Regions from separate parts of the Blautia sp. MCC283 genome, predicted to be linked through region 2. Evidence: predicted binding sites of a transcription regulator. Region 2 holds the regulator's gene; each other region holds the start of a gene.
What was found. Region 2 encodes Rex, which represses fermentation and respiration genes when NADH is low (regulators of the CRP and FNR family bind a similar motif). Its sites were predicted from a motif close to ATTGTTAANTANTTAACAAT; they were not measured.
Positions count from the first base shown of each region.

Region 1: a site for Rex is predicted at 1,314-1,333, ahead of GPK81_RS14620 (iron-sulfur cluster assembly scaffold protein). Genes of this name have one in related genera too.
Region 3: a site for Rex is predicted at 1,296-1,315, ahead of gap (type I glyceraldehyde-3-phosphate dehydrogenase). Genes of this name have one in related genera too.

Region 1 is NZ_WQQB01000049.1:41,407-44,582, forward strand. It holds gene GPK81_RS14610 (UDP-N-acetylglucosamine pyrophosphorylase) at 1-6, shown strand, start outside; gene GPK81_RS14615 (TraX family protein) at 552-1,289, opposite strand; gene GPK81_RS14620 (iron-sulfur cluster assembly scaffold protein) at 1,536-2,228, shown strand; gene GPK81_RS14625 (GGGtGRT protein) at 2,269-3,176, shown strand, end outside.
Region 2 is NZ_WQQB01000028.1:146,013-149,188, forward strand. It holds gene GPK81_RS10120 (bifunctional ADP-dependent NAD(P)H-hydrate dehydratase/NAD(P)H-hydrate epimerase) at 1-1,196, opposite strand, end outside; gene GPK81_RS10125 (redox-sensing transcriptional repressor Rex) at 1,258-1,905, opposite strand; gene abc-f (ribosomal protection-like ABC-F family protein) at 2,120-3,176, shown strand, end outside.
Region 3 is NZ_WQQB01000069.1:109,522-112,697, reverse strand. It holds gene GPK81_RS17025 (phosphoglycerate kinase) at 1-47, opposite strand, end outside; gene gap (type I glyceraldehyde-3-phosphate dehydrogenase) at 233-1,252, opposite strand; gene GPK81_RS17015 (histidinol-phosphatase HisJ family protein) at 1,513-2,331, shown strand; gene GPK81_RS17010 (hypothetical protein) at 2,406-3,176, shown strand, end outside.

The DNA of each region.
Region 1 (3,176 bases), on a different contig from region 2:
AAATAGTTTTTCTTTGTTTTTTGAAATAAGTTCTGCTTGGTAAGCAGTGGAAGGTTCGAGGAGGGGAAGCACTCACAGTTGCGAAGGCCGTCTCCCCTCCTCGAGCCGTCTCCCCTCCTGGCCACGCAGGGAAGCCGCACTTTTTTGAGAGTGTGGCTTTTTTTGATGGGGCGATGGATGCGACGGTATTGTTTGCGAGAGGCTGTGCCGATCGGGTGAGAGGGGGACGGAAGGCGGCCTGCGTAGCAGGCCTGTTCCTGGATTGATGAATGAATAGTTTGACTTTTAGATGTGGTAAAACAGAACATACAATTATAATCGGCACAGTGATAAATGGGTGATAGAAGTGGAATACAGGACCGAACCAGGAGTGTTACATTATGAAGGGGCCTGGCCGAATTGCGTGCCCGGAAAGAGGGGAGAAAAACGGGCTTCGCAACTCTGAGTGCTTTCTCCCCTCAGAACTCCCCACTGGAAAAGTGCAGAACTGAAATCTCAAAACTTTTCACATACAACACGCACATCCATATAAGATAATAAGAAAAAAAGAATTAAGACAGAAATAAAATCTGTCGAAGTATCACCAGTCCCATAATATGGACTGGATAAAACCAGTAAAAGAAATATTTCGCCGCTTTTCCGTGGATAAATCCCCTCTCCCCATTGTACAGGTTAATGGACAGAAAGGCGAAACAGGCTCTCCATTCATAGTAAAGCCAGCAGCTTCCAAGGATCGCCTGCCCGGGCTTATCGTTTCGCATATAGTACATGATCAGGAGAAAAATATATCCCCGCCATCCGTAATCTGCTTTCAGAAAAATGGAAACAACAAGCAGTCCCAGGATACAGAGAAGCTGTATCAAGCGCTTATCCTTAAAATATTCGATGGCACAAAACGCCAGGTATCCCAGGAAAAGCGTGAAAAACACATTCTGTCTTTCATAATGCAGTGTGTTTGTGAACATCAGGTTCCAGGGAATCTCTGAGATCAGAGCAAAAAGAAGGAGATTCCGTCCATAGCGGAAACGGCTCCTGGTATGCCGGAAACCTTCCAGCAGGAGAAAGCAGAAGATGGGAAAAGCCACTCTGCCGATATCGCGAAAAATAAGATACACACTGTATTCCCTTCCGAGAAGCGTAAACAGGACTTTCTGTGCAGGCGGATACATACTTAAAATCACAGCTCCGATATGATCGATCAGCATGGTGATGATCGCAATCATCTTCAGGGCGCTTCCGCTGAGGATACGGTATTTTTCTGGAAAAACAGAATCCACAGATGCATTCATGAAAAATATACCTCCAGGGTTAAACTTGATAATATATTATCACATACATAGAATAGTTGCCAGAAATATTTGACAGTTAGGCATGCAATACTGCCAGAATAACTTCCAATATTATGCGTTTTATGGCAAAAATTTATCAAATATGACTGGACGAAACAAAGGTTTTGTGAGAAAATAGCCGTAGGGTGTTATCGAACTTTTTTTCTCAATAACATCGGTCAATCTATACTTGAAAGGAGTTTTAAAATGATTTATTCACGCGAAGTAGAAGAAATGTGTCCAGTGGCACAGGGCGTACATCATGGTGCCGCTCCGATCCCGGAAGAAGCAAAATGGGTTCAGGCAAAAGAAGTAAAGGATATCTCCGGATTCACACACGGTGTAGGCTGGTGTGCTCCACAGCAGGGTGCCTGTAAGCTGTCCCTTAACGTAAAAGAGGGAATCATCCAGGAGGCACTTGTTGAGACAATCGGATGTTCAGGAATGACTCATTCTGCTGCTATGGCTGCTGAGATCCTTCCAGGACTTACTGTAATGGAGGCACTGAACACAGACCTTGTATGTGATGCAATCAATACAGCTATGAGAGAGCTTTTCCTTCAGATCGTTTACGGACGTTCCCAGTCTGCATTCTCCGAGGATGGACTTGCAGTAGGAGCTGGTCTTGAGGACCTTGGAAAAGGACTTCGTTCTCAGGTTGGTACAATGTATGGAACTCTGAAAAAAGGACCTCGTTACCTTGAGATGGCTGAGGGTTATGTTACAGGTATCGCTCTTGATGAGGACGATGAGATCATCGGATACCAGTTCGTAAGCCTTGGAAAAATGACTGACTTCATTAAGAAAGGTGATGACCCGAACACAGCATGGGAGAAAGCAAAAGGTCAGTACGGCCGTGTTGCAGATGCTGTTAAGATCATCGACCCAAGAAAAGAGTAATTACACTTCGTAAGGTAAAAATATCAGGAGGTTACAGGAAATGGCTTTATTTGAATCATATGAGAGACGAATTGACAAGATCAATTCTGTTTTAAACAGCTATGGAATCGCTTCTATCGAAGAAGCTGAGAAAATCACTAAAGACGCAGGTCTGAACGTTTACGATCAGATCAAAGGCATTCAGCCGATCTGCTTCGAGAACGCTTGCTGGGCTTACACAGTAGGTGCAGCGATCGCAATCAAAAAAGGCTGCAGAAGAGCCGCTGACGCAGCAGCAGCTATCGGAGAAGGCCTTCAGGCATTCTGTATCCCAGGATCCGTTGCAGACACACGTAAAGTAGGTCTTGGACATGGAAACCTTGGAAAAATGCTTCTTGAGGAAGAGACAGACTGCTTCTGCTTCCTTGCAGGACATGAGTCTTTCGCAGCAGCTGAGGGTGCTATCGGTATCGCCGAGAAAGCAAACAAAGTTCGTAAAAAACCTCTTCGTGTTATCCTGAACGGTCTTGGAAAAGACGCAGCTCAGATCATCTCCCGTATCAACGGCTTTACATACGTAGAGACAGAGTATGATCCATATAAGAACGAGGTTAAAGAAGTATTCCGTAAATCCTATTCAGAGGGACTTCGTGCAAAAGTTAACTGCTACGGCGCTAACAGCGTTCCGGAAGGTGTTGCTATCATGTGGAAAGAGGGTGTTGACGTTTCCATCACAGGAAACTCCACAAACCCAACTCGTTTCCAGCATCCAGTAGCAGGAACATATAAAAAAGAGTGCAACGAGAAAGGTAAAAAATACTTCTCCGTTGCTTCCGGCGGTGGTACAGGACGTACACTTCACCCGGATAACATGGCAGCAGGTCCTGCTTCCTACGGTATGACTGATACACTTGGACGTATGCATTCTGACGCTCAGTTCGCAGGATCTTCTTCCGTACCGGCTCACGT
Region 2 (3,176 bases):
GTTCCTGTTTCCTTTGCATAATCCACAGCTGTCTGTGCGATTGTTTCCTGAATTTCTCCAATGGATCTGCCGCAGAGCCGGCTCATCTCTCCAATATGAGGAGTCAGGACTACATTCCCGCCCAAAAATTCCTTCCACTGCGGATGCATAGCCAGAAGATTCAGTCCATCCGCATCCAGGATCAGCGGTTTCTTCTCTCTGGCAGCTGCCGTAAGAAACCACTGTGCTCTCTCACGGCTTGCCACCGATGTTCCAAGCCCTGGACCGATGACGATCACGTCACACCAGGAAAGAAGCTGTTCGTTGGATTCTTCGTCAAACCTGCTGCATACCATTGCTTCCGGAAGAAGGATCTGCAAAGGAATCCTGTTCTCTTCCACAGTCTGGATCTTTACCATTCCCGCTCCGGTCCGAAGTGCCGCGCTGGCACTCAAATAAGCAGCACCACACATTCCTGCACTTCCGGTAACAAAAAGTATCTTTCCAAAAGTCCCCTTGTTCCCACCGGGATCACGTTCCGGAAACAGTTTCAGATCTTCTTTCTCCAGACATCTCGCCGATGCTTTTACAGCTTCCTGCTCATAGATCCCAATGTCAGCTATAACGATCTTTCCCGCATACAGCCTTCCCGGATAAAAACAAAGACCTCTTTTCCGGTAACCAAAAGTAACGGTAAGATCGGCACTGAAGGCAATTCCCATTTCCAGGCCAGTATCTCCGTTCACTCCTGATGGGATGTCAACAGCAATTTTTTTCGCCCGGGCACTGTTCATCTCGTGGATGATCTCAGCATAATGTCCCTCGATCGGACGCGCCAGGCCTACGCCAAACACGGCATCTACTATAGTAGTATATTCATCCCAGGCCGGGTTATTCACTTCCGGGACCTGATAACCTGTAGCGATCTTATACTGAAGCAACGTTTCCCTGGTCATTTTTTCTTTGTTTCCGGCCATATAAAATTCAGCCCGAACACCTTTCAGATGAAATAATCTGGCAATGGCAATACCATCTCCTCCGTTATTTCCACTCCCGCATACCACCAGGATCTTCTCGCTCTTCCCAAGATATTTCTCTGTTTCCTCAACTACTTTCAACGCTGCCCGCTCCATCAGAACTTCAGAAGCAACCCCGATCTTGTGGATCGTAGCATTATCCAGCTTCTTCATTTCTTCGCAGGTAACAATTTTTTTCATGCTGCACTTTGCCTCCCCTCTTTAACAGAGAAAGCTGCCGTTTCCGGCAGCCCGCTAAAATTTATTTCTCTACATGTTCCTGCCTGTATTTGCTCAGATTATAAGACAGTGTCATCAGGCTCTCAGAAAGATGCACGTTCTCTACGATCACATCATCCGGTGTCTCAAGATCAAGATGTGCAAAATTCCAGATTGCCTTGATCCCGTTCTCCACCAGAATATCTGCCATTTCCTTGGCCTTATTCTTCGGAAGAGTGAGAATTGCGATCTCTACGTTATTTTCTCTCAGGAAGAATGGAAGTTCGCTGAGCATCTGGATCTCAAGTCCGCGAACCGCAATGCCTTCCAGCACAGGATTTACGTCAAAGATTCCTACCAGCTTAAATCCCCTTTTCTCAAAATCCACATAATTGGCAAGTGCCTGTCCAAGATTACCGGCACCCAGGATGATCATCGGGTGGGCGATATCCAGTCCCAGGATCTTACCGATCTCTGTATAAAGATAATGTACATTATAGCCATACCCCTGCTGCCCGAAACCGCCGAAATTATTAAGATCCTGACGGATCTGAGAAGCTGTGGTATGCATCTTCTTACTTAATTCATTGGAAGAAATACGCTCTACATTGTCTTCCATCAGCTCTCCTAAGTAGCGGTAATAGCGTGGCAGACGCTTAATCACCGCTTTCGAGATTTGTTTTGTCTCCACGATAGTTTCCCTCCTTACTTTACACTAGGTTAATTATACCGAATTGACATTTTCCTGTCAATCAAACTTGTAAGTTATGTACAAATTTCTTCATATTTTTTTAAAAAATTGATTTTTTCTTTGAATTCCTGGCGGTTTCCGTTATAATAAGTGGAGGATTTTCCCTGTTTATTTACTATTCAGGGATAATTCTTTATACAGGAGGACAGTTTTTATGATTTTATCATGTCAGAATATATGCAAAGCTTTTGGCGAAAAAGTAATTTTAAATGATGCATCTTTTCATATTGAAGACCGGGAAAAGGCAGCTCTTATCGGATGTAACGGTGCTGGAAAGACTACTCTTCTTCGTATCATCATGCAGGAGATTTCCGCGGATTCCGGCACGGTAGTACTTGCCCGGGACAAAAATATCGGCTATCTTGCCCAGTACCAGGATATCCACGGACACCATACCATCTACGAAGAGCTTCTTACCACCAAACAGCATATTATCGATATGGAACGCCGTATCCGTAATATGGAGCAGGAAATGAATACCGTAAAAGGCGATGACCTGAACCGCCTGATGGAGACATATACCCGTCTCACCCATCAGTTTGAACTGGAAAACGGCTATGCTTACAAAAGTGAGCTCACCGGTGTCCTGAAGGGTCTTGGTTTCACGGAAGAAGATTACGACAAACAAATCGAGAAACTTTCCGGAGGCCAGAAAACCCGTGTGGCACTTGGAAAGATGCTTCTCTCCAAGCCGGATATCCTTCTTCTGGATGAGCCTACCAACCACCTGGATATGGAAAGCATCTCCTGGCTGGAAACTTATCTTCTGAATTATCCGGGAGCTGTTTTCATCGTTTCCCATGACCGTTATTTTCTGGATAAAGTCGTCACCAAAGTTGTGGAGATCGAAGCCGGACAGACACGTGTCTACAGCGGCAACTACTCCGCCTATGCCCTTAAGAAGGCGCAGCTGCGCGATGCCCAGTACAAGGCGTACTTAAACCAGCAGAGAGATATCAAACATCAGGAAGCAGTCATTGCCAAACTGAAATCTTTTAACCGCGAAAAATCCATCAAGCGTGCAGAAAGCCGCGAGAAGATGCTGGACCGTGTACAGCGTATCGAAAAACCTCTGGAAATCCAGGACCGTATGCGTATTTCCCTGGAACCGCGTGTATTAAGCGGAAATGATGTACTCCATGTGGAGGAACTTTCCAAATCCTTCCCGGGGCAGACCCTGTTTTCTGATATTTCTTTTGATATCAAGAGAG
Region 3 (3,176 bases), on a different contig from region 2:
CTCTGTCCTTTTACATTGATATCGTCAACACTTTTTTTGTTCAGCATCTCTATATCTCCTTAACTTTTATTTCTGCAAAAGCAGATCAATAAGGGCGAGCGATATTGTTGTCCGCTCTGTTAACAGTCATTCCTCAGACATTTTTTTGTTTGGTCTTTTGGAAAAAAAGGGCCCGGTCCTCTTCAGACCGGACCCTTTCTGAGTCTATTCTTCTACACCCGTTCGCAGAAAATTAAGCGTTCAGAAGTTTTCCGAAGTGCTTGATTGTACGAACCATCTGGCTTGTGTAGGAGTTCTCGTTGTCATACCAGGAAACTACCTGAACCTCTGTTGTGCCATTCTCAAGTGGAAGTACCATTGTCTGAGTAGCATCGAAGAGGGAACCAAATCTCATACCAACGATATCGCTGGATACGATCTCATCCTCGTTGTATCCGAAGGACTCATTGGAAGCTGCTTTCATAGCTGCGTTGATCTGCTCTTTAGTAACGTTTCCTTCAACTACTGCTGTAAGGATTGTTGTAGAACCTGTTGGGGTAGGTACACGCTGTGCAGAACCGATAAGTTTGCCGTTAAGCTCTGGGATAACAAGTCCGATAGCTTTAGCAGCACCTGTGCTGTTCGGAACGATGTTAACTGCAGCTGCACGGGATCTTCTCAGATCGCCTTTTCTCTGCGGTCCGTCAAGTGTCATCTGATCGCCTGTGTAAGCGTGGATTGTGCACATGATACCGGATTTGATCGGTGCAAGATCGTTAAGAGCCTTAGCCATTGGTGCAAGGCAGTTTGTTGTACAGGAAGCTGCGGAGATGATCTTGTCCTCGTTTGTAAGACCCTGATGGTTTACGTTGTAAACGATTGTCTTAAGGTCGTTTCCAGCCGGAGCGGAAATAACTACGTGCTTAGCACCTGCATCGATATGAGCCTGAGCTTTGTCTTTGGATGTGTAGAAACCTGTGCACTCAAGAACTACGTCTACACCGATCTCTCCCCAAGGAAGCTCTGCAGCGTTAGCCTTAGCATAGATTTTGATCTCTTTTCCGTCTACTGTGATGGAATCCTCGCCTGCTGTTACTTTATCAGCAAGAGCATATCTTCCCTGTGTAGAATCATATTTTAATAAGTGAGCAAGCATCTTAGGAGATGTAAGATCGTTGATTGCTACGATCTCAAATCCTTCTACTCCAAACATCTGACGGAATGCAAGACGACCGATACGTCCAAAACCATTAATTGCAACTTTTACTGCCATGATAAATTCCTCCTATGAATTGAATGGTGATTTAAATCGTTCCTTTGTTAAAGAAACATCAACCTGTCTCATATTGTACCTAATTCCAAACAAAAATTCAAGAGCTATTTATAAAAAAGCACATTAAAATAAATATTAAGAAAATTTATGAAAAATGTGTTATAATTCTGTGAGAGAAATCTCTGTCCTGCCAGCTCTAAATTTCAAAGCAGGTACAGCATCTGTTGCACACTCGTCAGACTTGAATATGGAGGTACAAAATGGGCCAGAAAATTTTATGGGACTGTCATATGCATTCCTCTTTTTCCGCAGATTCCGAAACACCCATGGAAGATATGATCCAGACTGCGGTTGATAAAGGTCTTACTGGAATCTGTTTTACCGAGCATCTTGATCCGGATTACCCGGAAACACCGGAAAATCTGGACTTTTCACTGGATATCCCGGCATACCGCCAGCGTCTTTTTGAACTGGCTGATGCTTTCCGGGACCAGATTTCTGTAAATTTCGGAATCGAACTGGGACTTCAGCCTCATCTTTCCGAATCTTTTTCCGGACTTCTGAAAGAAATCCCTTTTGACTTTGTTATTGGTTCTTCCCATGTGGTGCACGGATATGATCCCTATTATCCTTCTTATTTTGAAGGCCGGAAAGAATCCGCCTGCTATATGGAATATTTTGAATCCATTCTGGAAAATATCGCCGCATTTGATAAAATGGATGTCTACGGACACATTGATTATGTAGTGCGTTACGGCCCCAATCAGAACCGTCAGTACTCCTATGGCCGCTATAAGGAAATCCTGGATGAAATTCTGCGTACACTGATCCGCAAAAACATCGGAATTGAACTGAATACCGGAGGTTATCACTACGGTCTTGGAGAACCCAATCCATGTGTGAATGTAATCCGCCGTTATCGTGAACTTGGCGGCGAAATCATTACCATCGGTGCAGACGCCCACACCCCGGATAAAATTGCCTATGCTTTTGACAGGGCAGCCGATGTTCTCCGTGACTGTGGCTTTTCCTATTATACTGTGTTCAAAAACCGTCAGCCGGTTTTTCACAAACTGTAGATCTATTTCTCTCTCCAGTCAGAGAGTTTACATTTTATACCGAAAATACCAATTTATTTAAGGAGGAACTCTATATGTCAACAAAAAGACTCCAGAAAAAGAAAGCTGCCATGCAGGCAAAAAAAGAACAACAGCTGAAAAAGAAGCCAGAAACTGTTAAGATTGAAACTTCAAAAACCGAAACCGTCAAAATCGAAACTTCAAAAACTGAACCGGTCAAGGTCGAAACCTCCAAAACTGAGCCGATTAAAGTCGAGACTTCAAAAACTGAGCCAATTAAAGTTGAGACTTCAAAAACCGAGCCAATTAAAGTTGAGACTTCAAAGACCGAACCGATCAAAGTCGAAACTTTCAAAACTGAACCGGCGAAAGTTACTACTTCCAAAACCGAACCTCTGAAAGTCGAAACTTCTAAGGAAGACACTGCCTACGATGCACTCTACGAGAAACGCCTGAACCACTACTACAACGATCTGAAATGGCTCTACTGCGAGCTGTTCCGTGACCATCCAGAGGTTGCCGGCACATTCTCAAGCCTCACAAAAAAAATGAAAGAGATCTACTGCGAGCGTTCTCTTTCCATGAAAGAAGCTGACCAGAACTGTGCTGCTGATCCGGACTGGTTCCGTAAGACCATGTTTACCGGAATGGCTGTAAATCCTGCTGATTTCGCAGATACCCTTGCCGGACTGTCCGGTAAGCTGGACTATATCAGTGAATGCAAGGCAGACACTCTGTACCTGACAGATCTTTTCCAGGCAACTTCCAACTGCTCTCTTCGCATTATCCCGGAGATCGGAACCTCAGAAGATCTGCACGACCTTGCAGTTAACTGCCAGAAAGCA